Regions from separate parts of the Anaerobacillus sp. 63XJN7_4_ISO-PGPR-S23-413 genome, predicted to be linked through region 1. Evidence: riboswitches for the same ligand, from Rfam matches in the RefSeq annotation. Region 1 holds a riboswitch; each other region holds the start of a gene.
What was found. Region 1 has a riboswitch for cobalamin ahead of AC0VYO_RS20325 (ABC transporter substrate-binding protein). Riboswitches for the same ligand answer to the same signal wherever they lie in the genome.
Positions count from the first base shown of each region.

Region 2: it holds a riboswitch for cobalamin, as region 1 does, so the genes downstream of both, AC0VYO_RS02040 (acyl-CoA thioesterase) here and AC0VYO_RS20325 (ABC transporter substrate-binding protein) in region 1, are expected to answer to the same signal.
Region 3: it holds a riboswitch for cobalamin, as region 1 does, so the genes downstream of both, AC0VYO_RS17980 (ribonucleoside-diphosphate reductase subunit alpha) here and AC0VYO_RS20325 (ABC transporter substrate-binding protein) in region 1, are expected to answer to the same signal.

Region 1 covers NZ_CM149688.1:3,935,899-3,942,311, reverse strand. Annotated here, with positions in the region: gene AC0VYO_RS20355 (SLC13 family permease) at 1-238, opposite strand, end outside; gene sat (sulfate adenylyltransferase) at 284-1,441, opposite strand; gene AC0VYO_RS20345 (BlaI/MecI/CopY family transcriptional regulator) at 1,697-2,107, shown strand; gene AC0VYO_RS20340 (M56 family metallopeptidase) at 2,109-2,951, shown strand; gene AC0VYO_RS20335 (DoxX family protein) at 3,011-3,400, shown strand; gene AC0VYO_RS20330 (DsbA family protein) at 3,412-4,116, shown strand; cobalamin riboswitch at 4,257-4,441, shown strand; gene AC0VYO_RS20325 (ABC transporter substrate-binding protein) at 4,576-5,559, shown strand; gene AC0VYO_RS20320 (FecCD family ABC transporter permease) at 5,543-6,413, shown strand, end outside.
Region 2 covers NZ_CM149688.1:363,995-370,407, reverse strand. Annotated here, with positions in the region: gene AC0VYO_RS02050 (LLM class flavin-dependent oxidoreductase) at 1-789, shown strand, start outside; gene AC0VYO_RS02045 (AI-2E family transporter) at 866-1,945, opposite strand; gene AC0VYO_RS02040 (acyl-CoA thioesterase) at 2,230-2,724, opposite strand; cobalamin riboswitch at 2,839-3,022, opposite strand; gene AC0VYO_RS02035 (DsbA family protein) at 3,194-3,859, opposite strand; gene AC0VYO_RS02030 (DoxX family protein) at 3,875-4,300, opposite strand; gene AC0VYO_RS02025 (threonine/serine exporter family protein) at 4,403-4,849, opposite strand; gene AC0VYO_RS02020 (threonine/serine exporter family protein) at 4,865-5,626, opposite strand; gene AC0VYO_RS02015 (hypothetical protein) at 5,834-6,413, opposite strand, start outside.
Region 3 covers NZ_CM149688.1:3,425,664-3,432,076, reverse strand. Annotated here, with positions in the region: gene AC0VYO_RS17995 (hypothetical protein) at 1-362, shown strand, start outside; gene AC0VYO_RS17990 (response regulator transcription factor) at 509-1,195, shown strand; gene AC0VYO_RS17985 (sensor histidine kinase) at 1,182-2,504, shown strand; cobalamin riboswitch at 2,863-3,038, shown strand; gene AC0VYO_RS17980 (ribonucleoside-diphosphate reductase subunit alpha) at 3,193-5,406, shown strand; gene AC0VYO_RS17975 (ribonucleotide-diphosphate reductase subunit beta) at 5,421-6,413, shown strand, end outside.

The DNA.
Region 1 (6,413 bases):
TTGGCGAATGCGAGCTTTTTAGGAGACGTTGAAAGAGGCGATCCACAATGCCACTTCGCTGAATGCTTCCAGCCACGATGAATAGAAGGGCAATCGTAAGCATCCCTTCATTCGAGAATCCGGCCGTTGCTTCCTCAGGCGTAATAATGCCAGTGAATAGAAATAAGACGAGAACCGAGGCTAGAATGACCTCAGGTCGTCCTTTTTCAAAGAAAAGACAGAAAAGCATGATGCTCATCGTGATCATAACGAAATAGAATGCCATCATTCAGCGCGCGCGGCATCATTCGTCTTCATGATCGTGCTGCACCTCATCTAATAAAATCTCAATCACTTCAGGGCGAGAAAACTCTTTCGGAGGTCTTTGGCCATTTTTCAGCATCTCTCGAACCTTTGTGCCGCTTAGATGAATGTGAAATTCGCCATCGTGTGGACACGTTTTGGCAGTAGCCATGCTCGAACACTTGATACAATAAAACGCGTGCTCGAAGGCCATAATCTCAATGCCGATTTCGTCTTTTGCAAATTGGTGAAAAATGTTCTGCGCCGCGAACGTATCGTAATAATCGCCAACACCTGCGTGATCACGGCCGACGATAAAATGTGTGCAGCCAAAGTTCTTCCGAACGAGACTATGAAAAATCGCCTCGCGCGGGCCAGCATACCTCATCGCGGCTGGGAATACGGAGAGAATGACGCGATCAGACGGATAATAGTTTTCTAAAAGAGCGCTGTAGCTTTTCATCCGAATATCCGCTGGAATGTCATCTTTCTTCGTTTCGCCAACGAGTGGATGGATGAGAAGGCCATCAACGGTTTCAAGTGCCGTCTTTTGAAGGTATTCATGTGCGCGATGAATCGGATTGCGCGTTTGAAAGCCAACGATTGTTTTCCAGCCGCGCTGTTGGAATGTTTCTCTTAATTCTGCCGGCGTTTGAAAATGGTCTTGAAGAGCTGTTGGGTGCTGAAGGAGCGTGATTGGGCCACCGAGGTTAAACGCTTCCTGCTCGTACGTTTTTTGAACGCCTGGATGCTCAGCGTCGTTCGTTCCATAGACGCGTCGAGCTTCTTCTGTTTTGTCTGTTTCATAAATATCTTCTACTTCCATTAATCCATAGATTTCCCCGTCTTCACCCTTCAGGCAAACAGTAGGACTAGTAAAAATCTTGTCACGCGTTTCTTTGGATACAGAAAGCGTAATAGGCAAGCTCCAGATTGTCCCATTTGCGAGCCTCATTTTAGTTAAAACGTGCGTATAATCTGTTTGATTCATAAAGCCCGTTAACGGACTAAAAGCACCGATTGCGATCATATATAAATCGGATAAATTCCATGGTGTTAAGGTGACGACCGGAAACATTGTGGCCTTCTCGAGAAGCGCCAGGCGATCCTCTTCACATGGAATGCGGTTTATTAGCTGACCGCCATGTGGTTCTATCATAAATAAATCTCCCTTCTTGCTTGTTCACATATAGAGTTGCTACTAGCTTATGAAAGAAGGAGAGGAGAAGAGAGGGCTAATGAGAAAAATGGATGAGGGGTGTGTTTTTAAAGGGGGTCAGGCGCGAGCCTGACCCCCTTTAAAAACAACTGTCTCCGCACGAAAGACACTCCAACACATTCGAAGATATCCTCTCTTTTCCTTCTTGACCCTACTATCCTTTTGGACTACACTGTGTAGTGTGAGGTGGAAGCGATGAAAATTCATCAGTTCAAAACGAATGAAACAGGGTTAAACCGCTTTTTCGGCTCTCTTGAAGCGAAGGTTATGGACATACTCTTTGAAGGTCCAGAAATGACGATCAAAGATGTGAAACAGAAGCTTGATCAAGAGAAAAGTACGAACTTTAACACGGTTATGACGGTCATGAATCGTCTCGTGGATAAAGGAATTCTAGTAAAACGAGTTGAAAAGCGCACGTCAATGTTTAAGCCGCTTCTATCGAAAGAAGATTTTTTACAAACGCAATCGAAGGAATTAACAAAGGATCTAATGGATGAATTTGGTCCGCTTGCTGTGAATCATATGCTTGATGCGCTCGATGAAGCGGATCCAGTTTTGATCGAAAAGCTTGAGCAAAAAATCAAGCAGCTAAAGGAGAAGTAAGATGAGAATAAAACAGCCGCGATTTTTGTTTATGCTGTCTTTTTTTCTTGTAGCCACGATGATTGTTCAAATGTCACTATACAGTCTGCATTTATATTCGAACTGGACGCTTATGTTAAGCGTACTTGAAGCCTGCCATAATATGCTTCGCGCGATCGGTTTATCATCTATGAACATGCTATTAGAAGTTCTGATTCTCTCAACATTTTCATTAATCGTGATGATGATCGTGAAGCAAATTTATCGATATGTCACCTTTTCGAAACGGCTGTCGCTTCTTCGTGAAGACACTGTCACACAGGTAGTCATTCGGAATTTCGATTTAGGAAAGCAGGCACTCCAGGTGATTAGAAGCGATGAGCCTATCGCGCTTACATATGGAATGATTAAACCCAAAATAGTTCTTTCGACTGAACTAGTTAGCCTGTTGAGCAAAGAAGAGCTGCGCGCCGTGATTTATCACGAAACTTTTCATCAGCAGCATCGTGATCCATTGAAAAAATTTATCATCACCCTTCTCGTCCACGCGCTTTGGTACGTGCCGATTTTGAAATGGGTATCAAATCACTATCACACGCTACGCGAAATTGCCGCGGATCGGTTTGCGATGAAAGAAGCAAATATGCTTGATCTTAGTAGCGCGTTATTAAAACTATTAAAAAGCGATCACAGACAGCGTCATGCTTTTGCTGTATCTTTTGCGGAAACGTCTGTGAACGATCGCATACAACATATTCTTGCGCCAGAAAAAGAAGTGCACGTAACGTTGCCTGTTGGGACAGTACTTTACTCACTTTATATTGTGTTAGGGTTATCCATCATGTTTATGGTGGCGACACCCTAATTCTTTTTCGGAAACAAACACTACATATCGTAGTGTTAAAATTAGGAGGGAATTAATTTATGAATTTATCACAAAACGTTGCCCTTGTCGTACTACGAATCGTTCTCGGTCTTATTTTTACGGTTCACGGCCTAGATAAATTTGCTGGAGGGATTGGAAATACCGCTGGATTTTTCGAGAGCATTGGCATTTTGGGTGGTTTAGCGTATGTCGTTGCAACGATTGAACTAGTCGGAGGTCTTCTTATGATCGTAGGACTAGGCACACGCATTGTTTCTTTGCTTTTCATGATCGTCATGCTAGGAGCGATCTTTACGGTTAAACTAACGACAGGATTTATCGGAGGGTATGAATTGGATCTTGCTCTTCTCGGTATGTCAGTCGCTGTTTTGATTAGCGGAGGTGGAGCCATTTCCGTTGATTACAAATACTTTTCGAAACAATCATAGGAGGAAGAATCATGGCAAATAAGAATAAGAAAAAGCAACCGAACAAGCAAACAATAGCTAATGCGCAGAAAAAATCGAAAGCATGGATCTACTGGTTAGTGGCCGCTGTCGCTGCAGTTATCGTAATCGTGATCGTCGTTTCAAGCGGCTCGAGTTCTGATGGTTCAGAGGAAAAAGCGATGGAGCAACCATTTCTCGGTGATGAAAATGCGCAGGTAGAAGTGATTGAATTTGGAGATTACAAATGTCCTTACTGTAAAGCATTCGAACAGTCTTTTTTCCCGCAAATTGATCAAGAGTTAATTCAAACAGGGGAAATCAAATTCTCGTTTATCAACTATCCATTTATTAATGTTGATTCCGATCGCTCAGCGGAATTTGCTGAAGTGGTGTACCAGGAGCTTGGGAATGACGTGTTCTGGGAATTCCACTCATTAATGTATGAAAAGCAAACAGAAGGCACGGAAAAGCAGGACATCTACACAGAAGATTACCTTGTAGACACGCTAAAAGAAGTGACTGATGAAGAAAAAGCTGAACAGGTTCTTGCAGCTTTTAAAGATGGCGAAGGAGAAGCGGCGATCGACTACGACTTATCGAAAGCCCGTGATCTCGACGTTACTGGCACACCAGCTCTCTTTGTGAACGGCGAGCCGTTTGAAGGACAAACAATTGATGACCTGAAGAAAATGGTAGAAGAAGCGAAGGAAGAGTAAAGGAATTACCATCATTGTCCACCGTGGGTGGACAATGATGGTTTTTTGTTTGTGAAGGGGGTCAGGCGCGAGCCTGACCCCCTCAAAACACAACTGTTCCCCCCACTCCCGCAATCATGTATAATAAACCTGTTACCAATTACATAGTGATCGATTCAGGTGTCTTTTCAATGAAGACTTAATAGGGAAGCTGGTGCAATTCCAGCGCGGTCCCGCCACTGTAAATGGTCGCCTGCTGCAGAATCCACTGTTCGAAACAGCGAATGGGAAGGAGCAGCATGCGATAACCATGAGCCAGGAGACCTGCCTGAATCAAGCGCGAACAGCCTACGAGGATAGGGATGTGCGAACGGATTCAGGTGCCTTTATGCACCGTTACTTCCATTCGACCATCTTCATGCCCTCGTGCGTGGGGATTTTTTAGTTTAGAGACATCAGAAAACAGGAGGAGAAACACACATGAAAAAGCTTTATTCACTACTCGTTTTACTTTTTCTCGTTACAGGAACCATCGCAGGTTGCGGAGCGAGTGAAGAGAACAGCGCGACAAATGAAGGAAATGCGAATACAGAGCAAGCTGAACAGTCAGAAGATAGCGCTTTCCCAGTAACGATAACGGATGCGTTGGACGAGGATGTTACGATCGAAAAAGATCCTGAAAAAATTGTCTCCTTAATCCCGAGTAACACTGAGATCCTTTTCGACCTGGGAGCAGGGGAAGAAGTAGTTGGCGTATCTGACTTCGCCAACTATCCAGAAGAAACGGCTGATATTGAAAAAATCGGCGGCATGGAATTTAACGTGGAGAAAATCATTTCTCTAAAGCCTGATCTCGTACTTGCACACGGCTCAAGCGCACATAACTCAGAAGCAGGTCTACAGCAGCTTCGTGATGCTGGAATCACTGTACTCGTTGTGAACGATGCGAAAAGCTTCGATGAAGTGTACGCTTCCATCGAAATGATTGGACAAGCAACCGGTGAAACGGAAGAAGCGGAAACCGCGATCGATGAAATGAAGCAAGATCTTGAAGGCATTCAAGCAAAAGCAGAAAGCATTAGTGAAGAAGATCAGAAAAATGTCTTCGTCGAAGTTGCCCCTGCGCCTGAAATCTACTCTCCAGGGAAGAATACGTTTATGGATGACATGCTAACGATGATTCACGCGAAGAACGTGACGCACGATCAGGAAGGCTGGAACCAGGTGGATCAGGAAGCGATTATCAAAGCGAATCCTGACGTGATCATCACAACGTACGGTTACTATACAGAGAAGCCAGTTGAACAAGTGTTAAGCCGCGACGGCTGGCAAGACGTGACGGCTGTCAAAGATGAGCAGGTTGTTGATGTGCACTCTGACCTTGTTACGCGCTCTGGCCCTCGTCTTACTGAAGGAGTAGAGGAACTTGCAAAAGCGGTTTACCCGGATGTTTTTGCTGAATAAACGTTTAATTGCCTATCCGATTGCGATAGCACTCTTAATTGGTGCCATGCTCCTTGGCATTTCAATCGGTACTGTTTCAGTTCCAGTGCTTACCATTCTAAAATTAATCGGAAGCGAAGTTTTACACCTTCCATTCATAGGCAAAACCGATCCAATGTTTACAACGATTGTGATGGATATTCGCTTGCCACGCGTCATTTTGGCAGGTCTAGTGGGGGCGTCTCTTGCGATAGCAGGGGCCGCCTTTCAAGGTCTTTTGCGTAATCCACTAGCGGATCCGTACGTGCTCGGCGTTTCATCCGGAGCATCAGTTGGAGCGGTACTCGTGCTGTTTTTCAACCTGTCCATTCCGTTTGTCGGCATGTTCACCCTACCAGTTATGAGCATCGCTGCATCGATTCTCACGATTTTCCTCGTGCTCTTTTTCGCACGACAAATCGAGCGATCGATGCGCGTGGAGACGATCATCCTAACAGGAATTGTGTTTAGCTCATTCCTTGGCTCACTCCTGTCACTTATGATCGCCTTAACAGGAGAGGAGCTTCGTCAAATTATCGGCTGGCTCCTTGGAAGCGTGTCGATGCGCGGATGGGAATACATCGGGATCATTCTTCCCTTTTTCATCATTGGATCAGGGATCCTGCTCTTTAGCAGCAAGGAGCTGAACGCGATGTCTTTTGGTGAAGAACGCGCTCAGCATATCGGCGTGAACGTCGCGAAACGAAAGCTTTGGATTCTAATCGGCGGCTCGATTTTAACAGGGGCAGCTGTTGCGGTTTCAGGAACGATTGGTTTCGTTGGCCTTGTGATTCCGCATTTAACGCGCCTCCTATGGGGTCCGGATCACAGGCATT
Region 2 (6,413 bases), 700 kb from region 1:
ATCAAGGTAGGCTCTGGTGGTGTCCTGCTTCCACAATATAGTCCATTCAAAGTGGCAGAGAATTTCCGACAACTAGAAGCTCTTCATCCAGGACGTGTTGACCTTGGAGTCGGCCGTTCACCCGGTGGTACAGCAAAAACACGATTAGCTTTAACAGATGGCATTAATAAAAGCTTGAATGAATTCCCACGTCAATTAGAAGAGCTCTCCCACTACTTGACTGACTCTATGCCGAGAGGACACGAGTTTGCCGGCATAAAAGCAGCTCCTCAAACCGACTCACCCCCTTCTCTTTGGCTATTAGGTATGGGTGAGAATAGTGCTAAAAAAGCAGCAGAATTGGGCATTGGCTATGTCTTTGGGCATTTTATTAAACCTGATCGAGGTAAAAACGCCCTCCAAACTTACTATCAACTGTTCCAACCTACTTATTATAGTCCTTCTCCTTCAGCTATTATTGCCCTATTCGTCGTATGTGGAGAAACTGACGAAGAGGCGGAAGAACTTGCTTTAAGTCAGGATCTCTGGCTTCTGCGAGTAGAAAAAGGTCTTGATAGTCGAGTGCCATCCATTGACGAAGCTAAACAGCACCGTTATACAGTAACGGAAGAAGAACGAATAAAAAATAATCGAAAACGAATGATAATCGGATCTAGAGAAACAGTAAAGAAGAAAATCGACGAATTAGCCGAACACTATCAAACTGAAGAATTCATGGTTCTCACAAACATACATGATTTTGATGAGCGAAGAAAATCATATGAGCGTCTTGCACATATTTATTTATAAGGCGATTACTCAACATGTTTTTAGGTGTTACTCAAATAAAAGCCCCTACTTCTCAATGAAGTAGGGGCTTTTACCGTTATTCAGTTAATTCGGATCGATGCCGTATTCGATAAAATTCATAGAAATTCTTAACGATGACCTTAATGACGGAGTAAAGTGGAATAGCAATCAGCATCCCAATGAACCCATATAAAGCCGCTGCTACAATTAGTAGTAAAATGATGGTTAAAGGGTGTATGTTTAACCTTTTACCTAAGACAACAGGCGCTACCAGGTTTCCTTCTAACTGTTGAACAACTATCGTAATAATAATCACATACAAGGCTAACATCGGTTCTTGTGTTAAAGCGACAACCAGAGCAGGTATCACACCAATAATTGGTCCGAAAAATGGGACCACTGCTGTGATCATCACAAATAGTCCTAATATTAATGCATAAGGTAGTCCAATGATTAAATAACCAACATACATTAAGACACCGTCTACGATTGCTACAATAATTTGTCCAATAATATAGGCCGATAAAGTTTTATCAACCTTATGAAGGATCTGTTCTCCTTCACTCTGATGTTTATTAGGAATAAATCTCAGGAGAAATGGGCTTAATTTATGATCATCTTTAAGAAAATAGAATAAGACAAAAGGTACGATTACAAGGACTGTCGTAGCACTTGTTAATGCACTCACAACCTGCATAATGTGATCACCGAGGCTTTGCGTTAAATTACCTAAATAGCTCGTTGCTTTTTGTTGGAGGTTTTCTACAGAAAGCATCCCCATATCATTTTTCTCCATCATTTTCTCAGCTTCTTTTGCTGATTCTTTCAGCTTCTCAGGCAACTCCTTCGAAAACTCTGACACCTGACTCTGAATCGGGTTTGCTAGAAAAGTGAATCCAGTATAGAGGATACCCGCAATCCCTATAAACACAATTAAAATCGCGACAATATCTGATACAAATGGAATCTTTTTTAATAACTTAACAATAGGCTTGATTGCATAATACAAAAAACCAGCAATTAGTACTGGATAAAACAATGTACCTATAATTGTTTTCACCGGTTTCAATAAATCTAATTCTGTCAAAAAGAAAAAACAGATTAATAATAGAATAATACCTGTTATATACTTGAAGAAATCATGTCTAATCCACATTGGCCGTCTCCTTTGTTTTTATTCATTTCACTCTCATCCCTATACCACTCAACACTCTTTTACTAACTTGATTTCCACAAAAAGTTTCCGATTCCAGGGGATCTAAAAAGGAACCTCTCTCGTAAATATTGTTTCTATTAGAGTGAGGGGTGATTCCCTCTCCTATCAGCTAGATGTGGTTTTAAATACAAAACAACCATCTTTTAGGAATGAACCAAAATATAACGATAAAATGTCTCACGACTAACAAAAGAGAGCCGGAATACTCCAGCCCTCTTTTCTGGTTATAACAACGTTAGGATTCCCCCTAGATTCTTGCTTGTTTCTTTACGATCCAATCTTGTTTGAGCTCGTTTTTGGGCTAGCTCGTTAAGCTGCTTTTCCCCTTCAGTTTCCGGCTGAATTCCAGGTACTTTCATTGGTCTACCGTCGAGAAGGGCTACAAACGTAATAAAACACGTCGCTGCTATACGATTGGCACCCGTTAAAAGGTGTTCGGCGTTTACTTTCACAAAAACTTCCATTGAGCTTTTACCCGTCCATATGACAAAAGCTTCATAATGAATCGAATCCTCTTCCGTTATAGGATGTAAAAACTCCACCGTATCCATAGACACTGTCACGCATTCTAGACGAGAATGCCTTGTCGCCGCGATTGATGCTAGCATATCCATATCGGCAAGGAGTTTACCCCCAAATAATGTCCCATGGCTGTTAAGGTCAGGCGGAAAAATACGGCTGCTCTTATACACTCTTGATTCGCTTACATTCTTTTTCATATCATCTCTCCTTTTCTAAACAATAAAAAATGCATACTCTTTTCATAAGAGCATGCATAACAAATAGACTTTTCACAGTCTTCTCCGTTACACCCCCCTATCGTCCGTAGGTCAATCAGTGCTTTAGAAAAGGCAGGTCTCCTGGCTTGAAGCTTTGTTGAACGAATGCCCCTTCCCTATCATTGATAAGTGGGGTAACGCACCGTCCTTACTTCTTACAGTGGCGGGACCGCATTGGATTTTCACCAATTTCCCTATTAAGTACTGAAATCAGTACACCTTTTCCATTTTATTCAATTGTACTTCTCTATTCTTCATGCCGGGGATCTAAAAGTCAATACCATTCGTTAATCAAACGTTTGTTTAACTATTTATACCTTAAACAAACGTTTATTTAATGATTTTTGCCGGCAGAGGAACCCATTAATTAGAATGCAACAAAAAAAAGACGCCTTCACAGCGCCTTAATTTATTCGTCGGTTGAATCCTCAACCATTTGTTTCAATTCAGATAAACTCGTTCCGTCAAAACGCTTACCATCTACAAATAAGGTAGGCGTTTCTGAAACATTCTTTTTATTTGCATAAGCAAGGTCAGATTCTACTCGTTTCTCACCTGCACCACTCTTATAGGCTTTAACAACTCTGTCCGCTTCTTCTTCACTAACTAGACCACTAAGGGTTTTCGTTAAGAAAGATTCAGTTAAAACATCTTTCGTCTCAGATCCTTTTTTATGTTTGTCATACAGAACATGATGAAATTGCCAAAATACATCATTACCTAATTCTTGATAAACAACCTCAGCAAATTCAGCAGCCCTCGTGGAATCTTTATAGAGGAACGGATAATGGACAAAGTAAAATTTTGCTTTCTCAGTTGCTAATAATTCCTCTTGGATTTTTGGAAGCAAAGATTCATTAAAGGATTGACATGAAGAGCATTTATAATCACCAAATTGCACAATTTCAACTGGCGCTGTTTCCTCACCCAAGTGCGGTTGAGACTCTAATTTAAATCCTTTTGTATTTGCAAATGGATGAAACAGAAAGTTAATAAACAAAAATAGAATAACGAGTCCCGCAAATAATAATAACCATCTGGCACCCGGTTTTAACTTCTTTTTTGGTTTAGCCATTCAGTCACTTCCTCTTTAATCCTTTGTTACTTTCTCCTGATCGATCTTAAACGACCAACCTTTTCTCTTAAGGTATGTTGAAAGACTATATGGACCGCCGCCTCCTAGAAATAAAGACACTGACATAGCTAGAAAAGCAATGTCTAGTTCATAACCGCCCAGCATTCCAGTTGATCTCTTTACAAAGAGAAGAGCTCCTAATAAAATCATGGAAAACAGTACGCTGACAATTCGCGTTCCTAAGCCGAAAATCATCAAAACTCCTCCAGTTAACTCAACTATAGCCACAACATAAGCAAGAAAACCAGAAATACCGATCGTCTCAAAAAAAGCTACTGTATTCGTGATCCCTTCAGAAAACTTTAAAAAACCATGAGCAAAAAAAAGCATACCTACGACCAATCGAATTGTTAACAACCCGAGATGGGGATAGGTTTTCATTATTGATCCTCCCCAGATACTAACATTATTTGACACCGTTCGACACAGTTATCCAACTAAACGTTATCATAATGAATGCCTACATTGCAAAAGGATGAAGACCTATTTCTGACCCCTTGCGAGTGTGGAATGCCGAATGATTTGATTGATCACTTCCGAAAATACTAACCCTACTGCAATGGATCCCGATATCATAAATGCTCTGGCTGCAAGGTTAATGGCACTATTGTAATCATTTTGAACGAAATTCCTCATCGCATCGTAAGCCAGACCACCTGGAACAAGCGGAATAATCCCCGCTACACTAAATATAATGACTGGTGTCCGATACACCTTTGCAAAAACCTGACTAATAACAGCGATGACAAATGAGGCTGTTACAGTGGCGATGACAGCATCAATACCTGATGCCTCCATTCCGTAATAAATCATCCAGCCACACATGCCAACAAACCCGCCTTTAATAAGGGAGGATTTAGGAGCGTTAAATAATAATCCAAACGCTGCACTTGCCACAAAGCTCGTCAAAACCTGAGCAATAATTGTCATAATTGTCCTCCCTTTCTATAAAAATGATACAACAAGGGCAATGCCTGCTCCAATCGCAAATGCGGTAAGAAAGGCCTCTGCGCCTTTAGATAGGCCAGATATTAAATGCCCCGCCATTAAATCCCTTACAGCATTCGTGATTAATAGACCAGGAACAAGTGGCATCACTGAACCAATAATAATTTTATCAAGTTGCCCACCGATTCCAGTAGACACAAAAAGGACAGCGAGTAATCCTATGACAAATGAAGCAAGGAACTCTGAGAAGAATTTTATCGGTACAAGGCGGTTAAATAGTGAAACACTATAAAAGCCACCTCCCCCTGCAAGAACTGCCGGAAGAAAATCTCCCCACTCCCCTTGAAACATAATTAGAAAACAACCGCTTGCAATCGCAGCAGCAACTAACTGCTTAGGAAATGTATACCGCTCGGTCATTTTATCCAATTGGTCAAGCTCTTCATAAGCTTCCTTAATCGAAAGACCACCGCTGCTAATTCTCCTCGATATACTATTTACCTTCGTTACTTTATCTAAATCCGTCGTGCGCTCTGAAATGCGCATCAACTGTGTTTTGGAAGGTTCAGGACCTTCTAAAGAGAAAATAATCCCAGTAGGGGTTACGTAACTATTCGAATGCGTTGCCCCATAAGCGTCTGCAATTCTAGTCATCGTATCTTCTACACGGTAAGTTTCACCGCCATTTTGCAGCATTACCTTTCCAGCCAAAAGGCATACTTGAATAATGTCATAGGCATAACTCGTTTGATTTTCCATACGTCGCTCCTGACAACCGTGAAGTATTCATTGTTCGTTGTTTCTTAGTTTATATGAACCTACTTATGTTTATCAAATGTAATATAAAAAGAAGACGACCATTTTGAATGTCACTTTAACAAAAAGGCTATGTTAGCTTATACTGTTGATTCCCGATTTAAGGCTCATTAATATAGCCAAAAAAAATAGCGCTGGCATAAGCCAGCGCTATTGTTGAGACACTCTTTGCATTTTAGAATAAATCGACATATAGGTATTCGATTCCTCCACTTTACCCATCTCACGATATACCTTCGTCAACCACTGAACAGGGGTTGGGTCCGTTGGATGCAGCTCCATCTCCCAATCGAAGCAGGTAATTGCTTCATCATATTGTTTAAGTTTATGGTAGAGCTTACCTAGCTGAAATTGCTTATCTGGATCATCTTGAATATCCGCCATTATTTGTAGCGTTGATAGGATAGAGAGATCTTGGTTTTTCTCGAATAAAGGCTTCACCCAGCTATAGACGTATCCCAATCCAAATTCATGCAGCATCCTAGGGATAAGTGCTTGAAGTAAACCATCTAGATAAGGACGATTTTCTTTACGTTCCAAACAGCTTTGAAGGGAAGGATAATCAAAGGTTTTGAAATTTGTAGTCTCATCTTGAAATGCACTTAGAAGAAGGTCATATTCACTTTGGGTGATTTCACCTTTTCGTTCTGTCATTAATTGAATGGCTTCACTTGTTTTATTTAAATACATTAGAGCTTGAAAAGCATTGTTTCTTAGAGTTTTATGGTGA
Region 3 (6,413 bases), 510 kb from region 1:
AAGACCGCTCTCTAGATCGCGAACTGAAAATGGCAACTGCTGAGAAAAAAGATCAATTAATCGACCTTTTGCTTGATCAGGATGCTTCTAGTGTTGAAGGTGTCGATGAGCTTCAGAAAGAGCTTGCTGATCTAAACTCACAGCTTGATGCGATGCATGATGAAGCACAGGCTGCTCATGAAGAGAGAGAGTCTAAGAAGCAGGAACTTGAAGAAAGTGGAGAGCGTCCAGAGTTAACCGACGAAGAGAAAGCCGCAAGAGAAGAAATGCGCGAAGAGATGGAAGCCAAGCGAGAGCAGGCTCAAGAAATTGTGAAACAAAAAAATGATATACTTGATCAGCTGATTGAAAAACTTAGCTAATCTTAGCGAGAGATAGGGGCCCCCTATCTCTTTCGTATGTTTTGAAGACATGCGGCTGATTTACTGTCAGATAAGGCTAGGATAATATAAAGAGTATGAAAAGCACATTTCGTCTAAGATGTGAAAAGGGAACGGAGTTGAGAGAGATGCAGCACGTTTTTGTGATAGATGATGAACAAAATATACGTGATATTTTAGAGAAGTATTTAAAAAAAGAAGGGTTTATTGTCTCAACCTTTACAGATGGGGCAGAAGTGTTAAGTGCTCTAGAAACAATTGAACCCGATTTATTAGTATTAGATATTATGATGCCAAATGTTGATGGACTTGAACTCCTTCGACGGTTAAGAAAGTATTCTTACATTCCCGTTATCGTTGTTTCCGCAAGAGATGAAGAGCTTGATCGGATACTAGGCCTTGAACTTGGTGCTGATGATTACTTAACGAAACCTTTTAGCCCTAGAGAACTTGTTGTGCGTATTAAGAATCTATTCAAACGGATGAATCGCCTAGAGAAAAACCATTCTTCACAAGAAATCACTGTTCAGAACGTACGTTTAAATAAGAAAAAAAGACTGTTATTAGTGAATGAGGAAGAAATGGCTTTAACGCCGAAAGAGTACGATGTGCTCGCCTATCTCCTCCAACATTCAGGACAACCGTTTACAAGAGAGAGATTAATTGAAGCCATTTGGGGTTATCAATATGTAGGTGATGGCAGGATTATTGATGACCTTGTGAAAAGGCTACGTAAAAAGATGTCAGATGCAAATGCGCAAGCGAAGATTGCGACAGTCTGGGGGTATGGCTATAAAATCGATGAAGAAGGTTAATATCGGTACCAAATTGTTTCTTAGTTATATCGTTCTTATTGTTGTTATTCTGCTTATTACTACTATTTCATTTCAATATTTGTTTCAAGAATATCTTGTGCGCGAAACGAGAGAACAGCTGCAAAAAGAGGGATTGCAAATTAGTCAAATGCTCGAAGATCGACAGTGGAAGGGCGAAAATTCACCAAATAGGTTACTTGATCGCAGAAGAATTGAAATGGCAGGCAATTTAATCTCATCTCAATTTATAATTTATAATGCAAACGAGAAGGCAATTTATTCGAATGTCGATGAAGTAGTTCGAATTGATTATGAAGAAAACAAAGGAAAATTATACGTTACAGAGGAAGTGCCAATTAGTCTTTCACGAGAGCAAGTTGGCAGTATTGTGCTATTTACGAAGGTAGAAAGTCTTGAAGGTTTCAATCGGATTATTCAGCAATCACAGGCTGTTAGTCTTTTAGTATCTGCTGCTGTTGCCGTGCTCCTTGCTGCTATTATGCAGAAAGGAATAGCGGGGCCAATTCGATTACTTGCCAACCACATGAGGGAATTTACGATGCGCAAGGAACAACCCCCGTTGACGCTTAAAACAAAGGATGAAATCAATGAACTTGCTAAGACGTTTCAAGAACTAACGGAGCAACTTCGAAAAAATGATTTTGATCAGAAGGAATTCCTTCAAAATGCGTCTCATGAATTAAAAACACCTCTAATGGCCATTCAAGGGAATGCGGAAGGGATTCTAGATGAAGTAATCGTAGGAGAGGACGTCGAGTATAGTCTTGAAGTAATTGTGAAAGAAACGCAGCGTTTAAAAAAGATCGTGCAGGACATTTCTTATTTAACTAGGTTAGAAACAGTAGATGAATCTTTTACTTATGAAGTAGTCGATCTTCATCACGTGTTGATGGAAGTCATCACTGCGGTAAAACCACTTGCACATCAACGGCAAATAGAGGTAAGGTATGACACTGATCATGCCATAGACGTTAAGATGGACAGTGATAAAATGAAGCAAGCTTTTATGAATATATTCGGTAATGCCCTTCGATTCGCTTCGTCCGTTATAGAAGTACATGTCCACCAAGATAATGGTCAAGTTTATATTGAGGTTGAAGATGATGGTAAAGGCTTTGGCGAGAATCCACAGCGCGTTTTTGAACGATTCTATACAGGTGACAAGTCAGGTTCTGGCATTGGTCTATCGATTACGAAAACAATAGTAGAAAAGCATAATGGTAACATTTACGCCGAAGACAATAAAAAGGGAGGAAGGATCGTGATCTCGCTTCCTTTTCAATCGTAGTTAGAACTTTATGTTTTATGCTCACTTAACTTTTGTAGAATTTCTTTGCTTTCTTGTTCACTCAAAATACCAAATTTCTGACAGAGTTGTGTATAGCCAGCCAATTTCTTAAAATTAACCGAAGATAATCTTTTCATCATACTCACCTTTCTTTCCTTTAGGAAACTTTTTTAGGTATCAACAATATATGCATGAGCATGTTGAAAGTGATAGGTGAGTGTCTTTAGAGTTGAAATAAATCGAAGTCAATGTAACAATAAAGCTTGTGCTAAATTAAAGCATCATGTAAGATGAGGTTATCAATATTTAGTAACTATCAAGTGTTTCGGATACTATATATGGTGTGAATTGTACGTAATTAAATAATTGAGTATGCGGTGTCGTATAACGACTTAATAGGGAATCCGGTCTGAATCCGGAGCTGTCCCCGCAACTGTCGTGTGGACGAGGCAAGAAGCCACTGGAGTTAATTCCGGGAAGGCTTGCCAAGGAAGAAGCACAAGCCAGTAGACCTGCCGTATAGTCAAAAACGTTTCTATTCTTCGGGGGTTGAGGGTGAGAAATGGCAGGGTAAATGTACGAGTACGTTCATTTATACGTTGTCGTTTTCTCCAGGCTCACTCTTCCGAGAGTGAGCCTTTTATTTTGGATGGATAAAGGAGAGAGGTATATGAGTACTGTAGCAGAAATGACAGTAACAAAAATGATAGAGGAAGTAAGAACGCTCTTAGATGAGTACCCGTTACTTGCTAGTGAGAGTTTTATTGAAAAAACAATTGATGGTATTTCAGAAGAATCAACGCAAGAAGAGGTTGGTAATATTCTAGTTTTAAATGCCCTTGAACGAATTAGCGCAACAGAACCTGACTGGACTTATGTGGCAGCAGCTTTTCATCTTCGTTCGCTCTATCGTAAGTCTCTTTCACATCGAACTGAGAAAGAGGTATATGGTGGGGGAAGCTTCTATCGCCTTCTACAACAGTTGACAGATGAAGGGATTTATAACAAGGCACTCCTTCAGTCTTATTCCAAGAATGAAGTAGAGCATGTTGCTAAATTAATCGAGCCATCAAGAGATCGTTTGTTTACATACATCGGACTACGAACGCTCGCAGACCGCTATCTAGCTACAGATCATGATAAGAATGTGTATGAATTACCTCAAGAGCGCTTTCTAGTCATTGCTATGACGCTCATGGTAAATGAACCAAAAGATAAGAGGTTAAATCTGATTGAAGAAGCGTATTGGGCGCTATCTAATTTATATATGACAGTAGCAACTCCTACTCTTTCAAATGCAGGGAAAAGCTATGGACAACTAAGCTCATGCTTTATCGATACGGTGGATGACAGTCTTAGAGGAATCTATGACAGCAATACAGATGTAGCGACCGTTTCGAAAAATGGAGGAGGAATTGGAGCATATCTCGGGAAAATTCGTTCTCGTGGGAGTGATATTAAAGGATTTAAAGGAAATTCATCTGGGGTTTTACCATGGATGAAGCAGTTAAACAATACAGCTGTGAGCGTAGACCAGCTAGGACAGCGTCAAGGTGCTGTTGCTGTATATCTTGATGTCTGGCATAAAGATGTTTTCGAATTTCTTGATGCCAAGCTTAATAACGGAGACGAACGAATGAGGACACATGATCTTTTCACGGGTCTTTGTATTCCAGATATCTTTATGGAAGCAGTGGAAGACCGTGGAGACTGGTATTTATTTGATCCGCATGAAGTCCGTCAGGTGATGGGGTTCTCTCTTGAAGATGCTTATGACAAAGAAAAAGGATCAGGAGAGTTTCGTATGAAATATAGGAAATGTGTGAACCATCCTGAACTTTCAAGAAAAACCGTGCCGGCGATTGAGATTATGAAGCGAGTTATGAAATCACAATTGGAAACTGGGACGCCTTATATGTTCTATCGAGATACGGTGAATCGAGCGAATCCGAATAAGCATGCTGGTATGATCTATGCTTCCAATCTTTGTACGGAAATTATGCAAAATATGAGTGCAACGACTGTTGAAGAGGAAATCACGAAAGACGGTAAAATTATCATTACGAAAACGCCTGGTGACTATGTCGTTTGTAATCTATCAAGTATTAATCTTGGGCGTGCGGTTGCAGCTAATGCACTAGAGCGATTAATTCCAATTCAGGTAAGAATGCTGGATAACGTGATCGATATTAATACGATCGAAGTGCCTCAAGCCCAGTTAACGAATGAGAAGTATAGAAGCATTGGTCTTGGAACGTTTGGTTGGCATCACCTCCTTGCGAAAAAAGAGATTGTCTGGGAAAGTCAGGAAGCGGCAGACTATGCGGACGAACTATATGAAACAATCAATTATTTAACGATACAGGCAAGTCATGAGCTTGCCGTTGAAAAAGGAAGCTACTCTCTCTTTGAAGGCTCTGATTGGCAAAATGGGGAGTACTTTAAGCAACGAGGTTACGTTAGTGAAAAATGGCAGTCCCTTAAGGAAAGGGTCCAAACGAATGGTGTCAGAAACGCCTATCTTTTAGCGGTTGCCCCTAACAGTTCAACAAGTTTAATAGCTGGATCAACAGCATCAATCGATCCGATTTTCCAAAAAGAATACTCTGAAGAAAAGAAGAACTACAAAATTCCCGTTACAGCGCCTGATCTTTCACCTGAAACGACCTGGTATTACAAATCGGCTTATCACATTGATCAGCTTTGGAGTATTGAGCAGAATGCAGCCAGACAGCGTCATGTGGACCAATCAATATCGTTTAATATCTATGTGCAAAGTACGGTAAAAGCGAAGGACTTATTGAACATTCATATGACAGCTTGGAAAAAAGGGTTGAAAACAACCTACTATACACGAAGTACATCTGTAGATATTGACGACTGTGAAAGCTGCGCAAGCTAAAGGAGGAATTGGAAATGGCTACGATTCAACAAAGAAAGCTATACGATGTCTCCGCACCGAATAGCTCGACTGGAATTATTAATGGAGAAAGCTCAAACGTTTTAAACTGGGATGATGTCCGCTTTAGCTGGGCATATCCTATGTACAAAAATATGCTAGGAAACTTTTGGACTCCGTTTGAAATCAATATGTCGAACGACGTGAAGCAATGGGAAGCATTAAGCGAAGATGAGCAAGATACGTTTAAGAAAATTATTGGTCTTCTTGCCTTCCTAGATTCGATTCAAACCGACTATTCAAGTAAGGTTGCGGATTACTTAACAGATTCAAGCCTTTCTGCGCTCATGCAGGTGCTTTCGTTCCAGGAAGTTGTGCATAATCAGTCATATAGCTATGTACTTTCTTCCATTGTAAATAAAAATGAGCAAGACCGCATTTTTGAATATTGGAAGCATGATGACGTGCTCCTAGAACGAAACCAATTTATTGCTTCTGGTTATGAAGCATTTGTTAAAAATCCAACTCCACAAACATTTTTTGAATCGATTGTTTATGACATTATTCTTGAAGGGCTTTTCTTCTACGCCGGGTTCGCTTTCTTTTATAACCTTGCTCGAAATCAAAAGATGGTGTCTACCTCAACAATGATTAACTATATTAATCGGGATGAGCAGCTGCATGTGACGTTGTTCGTTAATATAGTGAAAGAATTGTTCAATGAGCATCCTGAACTGAATACGAAAGAAAATCATGATTTCATCACGAATACATTTCGTGAAGCTGCTGAGCTTGAGATGAAATGGGGAGAATACATTATTGGTAATCGTTTCCCTGGTATTACAATGAACGAACTCAATGACTACATTAAATTTATGGCAAACAATCGCGTCAATCAGCTTGGTATCGAACGCCCATTTGAAGGTCACCGAGAGAACCCTATGCGGTGGATCAAAGCCTACGCGGATGTGAACGCTGGGAAAAGTGATTTCTTCGAACAGAAATCACGT